DNA from 2 places in the Priestia sp. YIM B13486 genome. Region 2 is predicted to be linked to the other one. Evidence: predicted binding sites of a transcription regulator. Region 2 holds the regulator's gene; the other holds the start of a gene.
What was found. Region 2 encodes Rex, which represses fermentation and respiration genes when NADH is low (regulators of the CRP and FNR family bind a similar motif). Its sites were predicted from a motif close to TTGTGAAATATTTCACAA; they were not measured.

Region 1 (3,420 bases), on a different contig from region 2:
TTGTTTGCGGTAGGAGTAACGATTGGAATTGGAAAAATTAACTTCAGTAAAGGTGCGCTTGGGATCGCTGTCTTAAAAGTAGCGGTTCAACCCATCGTTATGCTCGGAATTGCAGTATGGATAGGATTATCTTCAGATGAAGTGACAAAAGCTATTTTGCTGGTAGCTTTTCCTGGGTCTGCTGTAGCTGCGATGATTGCTTTGCGGTTTGAAAGCTTGGAAAATGAAACGGCGTCTGCTTTTGTCATTAGTGCTATTTTATCGTTGATTACGCTGCCGCTTCTTATTTCTTGGCTTATGTAAATAAAAAAACGAAAGAGGAGAATTCCTCTTTCGTTTTAAGACGGATTAATAAGCTAATGCAAATAATCCTTTGATATGAGATAAGTAACGAACGTTACTTGCTTCTTTCATAAGTGATGCTGGTAAACCTTTTAATTGCGTTTTGTTTCCGCCGATTGTACCAATTGCATCTTTGCGTCCAAGACTTCCTAGTGTACCAGAGAAGACAGGAACGAATGATTCCATTGCTCCGCCGCGAATAGCTACTGCTAAGTTCACGCCTACAACTTCACCCATTTGCCAAGCTAATTGAGCAGTAGGTGGGTAAGGGCGACCTTCTGGACCCATTACAACCGCTGAGTCACCAGCAAGGAATACATCTTTATGAGATGTAGATTGTAAGAATTCATTTACAAGTGCACGACCGCGGTTTACTTCGATACCTGAGTTAGCAACTACAGAGTTACCTTGAACTCCGCCAGTCCATACCATTGTTTTTGTTTCAATTTTGCTGCCGTCTTTAAGTTCAACAGTTGTAGCATCCATTTTTGTTACAGGTGTACCAGTAACAAATGTAACGCCACGTTTTGTTAAGCTTGATTGAGCGCGCTCTACTAATTCAGCAGGGAAGCCTGGAAGAACTGTAGGAGCTGCTTCTACACAGTATAGAGAAATTTCTTTCGGATCAACACCGTGTTTTAGACATAGGCTTGGCATTAAGTCAGCGTATTCACCAACAAGTTCGATACCTGTTAATCCGCCACCACCAACTACGATTGTACCGTCAGCTTTATTTTTTGTTTTGCTGTATTCAGCGATACAAGCTTCTACGTGTGCACGTAAACGGTTTGCATCATTTACTGATTTAAGAACGAAGCTGTGCTCTTCTAAACCAGGGATACCGAAGTAAGCAGTTTCACTACCTAAAGCTGTAACAAGGTAGTCGTAGCTTAATTTTGTACCATCTTCAAGAGATACTTCACGTTGATCTGGTGAGATTTCTTTTACCGTTGCAATTTTTAAATCAACGTTGTAGTTTTTAAGTAATTTATCAAGTGGTAAAGCTACCGCTTGTTCAGAAACGCCGCCTACAGCTAGACGGTGTAATTCTGTAATGATTTGGTGAGTAGCAAAACGGTTCACTACTGTAATTTTTGCTTCATCCGCACTTAGGTGTTGGCGAGCTGTCATTGCAGTTAATAAACCACCGTAACCGCCGCCTAAAATTAAAATATGTTTTGACATAGTCGATCCTCCGTCCACACTTTTTAATGAAAATTATTTTTGTTTTTCGTTTGTAATGTCTAAATACGCTTGTGCAAAGCGGAATAGTTTTTGAGCTTGTGGATCTTTAAGCATGCGTAATAAACCGAATAAACCGATTGAATTAGAAGCATTTGCTTCTGCACGATCGTTTGCTTCGATTGCAGTAGCTGCAAGACCTTTTACTGTTCCTTCTACCGGCTCGATAAATTCTTTTACTCCACCAAGTAGATCTTCTTTTAATACGTCGTCAGTTAATAATGATTGCGCAACGTCGTAAGTTTTTGTAAGCACCGTTACCATTTCAGATAATTTTGGTAAATTATCTACAAGAACAGTAAGAGCTTCTTGTACTTCAGGCTTTAACAATTGATCTAACACATCCGCTTGACCTTTGTTAACTGCCGCTTCTGTTTGTACAGCAGCATTTTCCTCTGCAGCTGATTTTTGAATAGTTGATTGAGACATGAAAAGTCCTCCTTTGCTGGATACTGTTGCATATGTAGTTCCTAGTTATCTGCTAGACTTTCAAACTACATTGTGAAGTTGTGAAATCTTGCACATAATTCTATTTTAATTTTAATACGAGATAAAATCAACTCATTTCGTTGAAAAAATAAGTGAAGAACCTCGTAACCCTTTGTTTAATAAAAGTTTATAAGAAATAAAGCCAATAATTGCCTAGGTAAATAAAATTAAAATAGGGAACTAACATGATTCCTCTTCCTACGATAAAACAAATAACGTCATATTTCAACACATACGAACTTAATATTCTATAAGTAGTAAAAAGATAGGGCGCATTTACTATTTAAAGAGTTTTCAAAAAATTACATTGACTTACTATAGCGTTCTACATATAATCAGAATATAACATCTTATGTAAGGAGATATAACATGGTTATAGTGGATGAACTTTATCATAATGTGATCATTACATTGCCTCAATTAAAATTAATTGAATTTATAATGAAGTTAAAAGAAGCTAAAGCACAAGAAATAGAAGATATAAAAACGAAAATTAGTAAATACGAAGAGAAGAAACGTGCTGAAGAAGCTTGGTATCAATCACTATCACCGTTTCGTAAATTTTTTACCGGGCGTCCTTTAAGTCAGCATCAAGCGGTCGAGTATATGGTATACGTAAAGGAACGCTTTAAAAAAATTGATCACCTTAAAGCACAAATGCGAGAACTTCATGAAGTTCTTGAATTAATAAAAGCGGAAAATGAAGAAACAAGTGAAATTACGCTTTCGCCTGCTATTGTACAAGAAATAAAACGATTAAAAAGCAGTGGAGGCGTTGGGATATGAGTGTTAATGAACTAAGTTTAGGGATAAATACAACGTGGGTCGTGTTAACAGCGGCGATGATTTTGTTAATGGAAGGCGGCTTTGCCTTGTTAGAGGCAGGTTTTGTCCGCTATAAAAATAGCGTGAATATTATTATGAAAGTATTCGCTGATATTACAATAGGAACGCTTTGTTTCTATTTAATTGGTTTTGGATTAATGTACGGTGATGATTTAGGTGGAGTTGTTGGTAAAAGCGGTTTTGCGCTCTCGGGTAATTTATCGCACCTTGACATTCCAATTGGACTTGAAACGTTTTGGCTGTTTCAATGTGCGTTTGTTATTGCGGTCATTTCTATCGTTTCTGGAGCGGTAGCAGAACGAATTAATTTCCGCGCATATCTTTTATATGCGATTTTGATGACTACATTTATTTATCCTATAGCCGGCCACTGGATTTGGGGAGGCGGATGGATTAGTAAGTTAGGGATGCTTGATTTTGCCGGTTCGGCAGTTATCCATGCTCTTGGCGGTTTTTCAGCTTTAGCAGCTGCAATAATGATTGGACCGAGGAAAGGGAAGT
Region 2 (3,420 bases):
AATCATTCAGTTTTGCGACTTCATCTTGCTGCTTTTCGTACTGACGCAACTCTTTTTCATATCGCTCTGCTTTTTGTACAAGGTATTTAGAGTAGTTGCCCGTGTACTTGACCGTTGTTTTTTGTGTGACTTCATACACTTGATTTACGACCTTATCAAGGAAGTAACGATCGTGTGAAACAATTAAAATAGCTCCTTCATACCCTTGCAAAAACTGTTCCAGCCATGCTAAAGTTTCAATATCTAAGTGGTTGGTAGGCTCATCCAGAATAAGCAAGTCTGGCTTTGTTAAAAGCAGTTTTGCAAGAGCCAAGCGCGTTTTTTGTCCACCGCTCAAGGAGGAAATAGGGGTGCTATAGTCAAAGTTTGAGAAACGGAAACCGTGAAGAATAGATCGTGTATCCGCTTCATATTGATAGCCGCCTAAATCTTTGAACGTTACTTGAAGCTGATCGTACTCTTTGGTTAGTTTTTCGTATTGAACTGAATCATTAAAAATGTCTGGATCGCCCATCTTCGTTTCAAGCGTACGTAATTCTTTTTCCATCTTCTTTAACGGAGCAAAGACTGTCATCATTTCTTCCCATATGGAGAGTGTTGACTCAAGAACTGTATCTTGTCCCATATAATCAATGGAAACACCTTTAGGTTTAATAATTTCTCCGCTGTCATAAGAAAGCTGCTCAGCAATAATTTTTAATAAAGTTGATTTACCTGCACCGTTTCGTCCCACTAGGGCAATGCGGTCTTTTGATTGTACTTCTAACTTTATATTCGATAAAATGGGTTCTGCCCCATAGTATTTTGTAATACCGTTCAATTGTAGAATAATCATTTTTTCACCTCTAGTAGTATATCCATAGTGTATTTTAACATATTTTCAACTACAAGTTCTTCCTACAAGCGTTTGTAATTTGTAGAGGGACAAGAACAAATGATGAAGCGAATGTTTTGATTCATGAAATAAAATGATTTTACCTGCACATTTTATACAGGATACTATGTTAAAATAAGAGATAAGTGCATCTCTGAACTTATATATGATGGATGTAGAAAATCCGTCATGACTAACAAACGGATCCTTTGAAGGGCTAATTGCTTCGTTCTAGCTACCGACTTTAAGTATTCCTGGATAGACAAAAGGCGTCGGGGTGTGAAGCGGAGTATATATAAAACAAGAGAAAAGAGAGAGAATTGGAAGCGCTACCTCAAGGCGGTTGAGGCTTTGTGAAAGGTAATGCAATATGACTTGAAAATGTTAGTAATGACATACATGAACTGAGGGGGTACAACGTGAACACTGAACAATTAAAAATACCACAAGCAACGGCTAAACGATTGCCGCTTTATTATCGTTTTTTAAAAAACTTGCATGCTTCTGGTAAACAGCGTGTTTCGTCAGCGGAGTTAAGTGAGGCAGTGAAAGTTGATTCTGCTACTATTCGCCGGGATTTTTCTTACTTTGGAGCATTAGGGAAAAAGGGATACGGCTACAATGTGAATTATTTACTTACATTTTTCCGTAAAACGTTAGACCAAGATGAAGTAACGAAAGTAGCACTGATTGGCGTAGGGAATCTGGGAACGGCCTTTTTAAATTATAATTTTATTAAAAATAATAACACCAAAATTGAGTGCGCTTTTGATGTGATAGAAGATAAAGTCGGTACAAAAGTAGGCGACGTGCCGGTTTATCACCTTGACCAATTGGAAGATTATATGAGTGATGATATCTCAGTGGCAATTTTAACCGTTCCTGCCCCTGTGGCTCAGCAAATTACCGATCGTTTAGTGAGTTGCGGAATTAAAGGGATTCTAAACTTCACTCCTGCACGCTTAAACGTACCGGATGAGATTCGACTGCATCATATTGATCTGGCTGTAGAATTACAGTCGCTTGTCTACTTTTTGAAAAATTATCCTGTTGAATAAGATGGACTGTGTTACGATTTCCTTAAGTCTAAATTAATAAGGAGAGTGGGAATATGGGGATTGGAGCAGGCAGTTGGATTATTATTGCGATTGTAGCACTGCTTATTTTTGGACCGAAACGGTTACCGGAGCTAGGAAGATCAGTCGGGCAAACGCTTAGAGAGTTTAAGCATGCCGCTAGCGGTGCCTCAGAAGATCGTGAAAAAGATAAACAGCGTCAAGTAGATGACAAAGAGTAAAAGGGTGATCATAGTATGACCGAACAAGAAATGTCAATATATGATCATATAGGAGAGCTGCGAAAGCGCATTTTAATTGTTTTATTTTTCTTTGTCATTGCCACAATTGGCGGCTTTTTTATAGCGGATAAGGTTATTGTCTATTTACAGCATGCTGATGAGGCAAAAAATTTAACGATGAATGCATTTAGGCTAACAGATCCAGTTAAGATTTATATGCAGTTTGCTGTTATTATCGGCTGTGTACTTGCAGCTCCTGTTGCACTGTATCAACTTTGGGCATTTATTAGTCCTGGTTTATATGAAAAAGAGCGTAAGGTAACGCTTGGATATATTCCTGTTTCCATTTTTCTCTTTATCGGCGGTGTCTCTTTTTCTTATTTTGTGTTGTTTCCATTTGTCGTCGATTTTATGACGCGCGTTTCTGATGAGCTGAATGTAAACCAAGTGATTGGCATTAATGAATACTTTTCTTTTTTAATGCAGCTCACACTGCCTTTTGGCCTGTTGTTTCAGCTTCCTGTTGTCGTCATGTTTTTGACGCGATTAGGAATTATCACGCCTATGTTTTTATCTCAAATTCGAAAGTATGCCTATTTCGTACTGCTAGTTATTGCCGCACTTATTACACCACCAGAATTGCTCTCGCACATGATGGTGACAGTGCCGCTCTTAATTTTGTATGAAATCAGCATCATTATTTCCCGCATTTCGTATCGCAAAGTGTTAAAGGCAAGGGCAGAGCAAGAAAGAGAAGATGTTAGTATGTAAAAAAACCACTGAAACAGTGGTTTTTTTATTTAGATGAATCATCTTGATTTTTATATTGCTGCTGCAACTTTTTAATTTTATAGTGCAAGATAAAAATGCGCACCGCAAATCTGAAATCGAACGCGGCTACGAGTGCAAATAAGATCGTGGGGAAATTCCACACGGTTTCCTGAGCATTTTGAATAGCCAGGTAGGTGAATAAAACCCCCATAATAATATAAATAAACCCTCGTGTTAAAGGGATATTCTTCATAAAAACATGCCTCCAAAAATAAACTGCATTTGTTCTGCTTGCTTTTGCATTTCTATAATTTTATCTGCAAAAATAGTTTGAGATAAAATAACGACTGTATTCATCAACACGTGAGCAATAATGGGTACAATAATTAGTTTTGTTCTTGCATAAAGGAATGCAAATACAAATCCCATGGCTGTATACACGAGCAAATGTTTAAAATCCCAGTGTACGGCAGCAAAA

Region 1: the regulator Rex is predicted to act here: its motif matches at 2,092-2,109, upstream of ACFX4G_RS18890 (DUF1641 domain-containing protein).

What each region holds. Positions count from the first base shown of each region.
Region 1 is NZ_JBHZOZ010000007.1:130,531-133,950, reverse strand. Features, by position in the region: gene ACFX4G_RS18900 (AEC family transporter) at 1-303, shown strand, start outside; gene ACFX4G_RS18895 (NAD(P)/FAD-dependent oxidoreductase) at 349-1,527, opposite strand; gene ACFX4G_RS18890 (DUF1641 domain-containing protein) at 1,561-2,013, opposite strand; gene ACFX4G_RS18885 (hypothetical protein) at 2,443-2,859, shown strand; gene ACFX4G_RS18880 (ammonium transporter) at 2,856-3,420, shown strand, end outside.
Region 2 is NZ_JBHZOZ010000024.1:11,105-14,524, reverse strand. Features, by position in the region: gene ACFX4G_RS27740 (ABC-F family ATP-binding cassette domain-containing protein) at 1-835, opposite strand, end outside; gene ACFX4G_RS27735 (redox-sensing transcriptional repressor Rex) at 1,294-1,932, shown strand; gene tatA (twin-arginine translocase TatA/TatE family subunit) at 1,986-2,171, shown strand; gene tatC (twin-arginine translocase subunit TatC) at 2,187-2,942, shown strand; gene ACFX4G_RS27720 (YdiK family protein) at 2,968-3,195, opposite strand; gene ACFX4G_RS27715 (CPBP family intramembrane glutamic endopeptidase) at 3,192-3,420, opposite strand, start outside.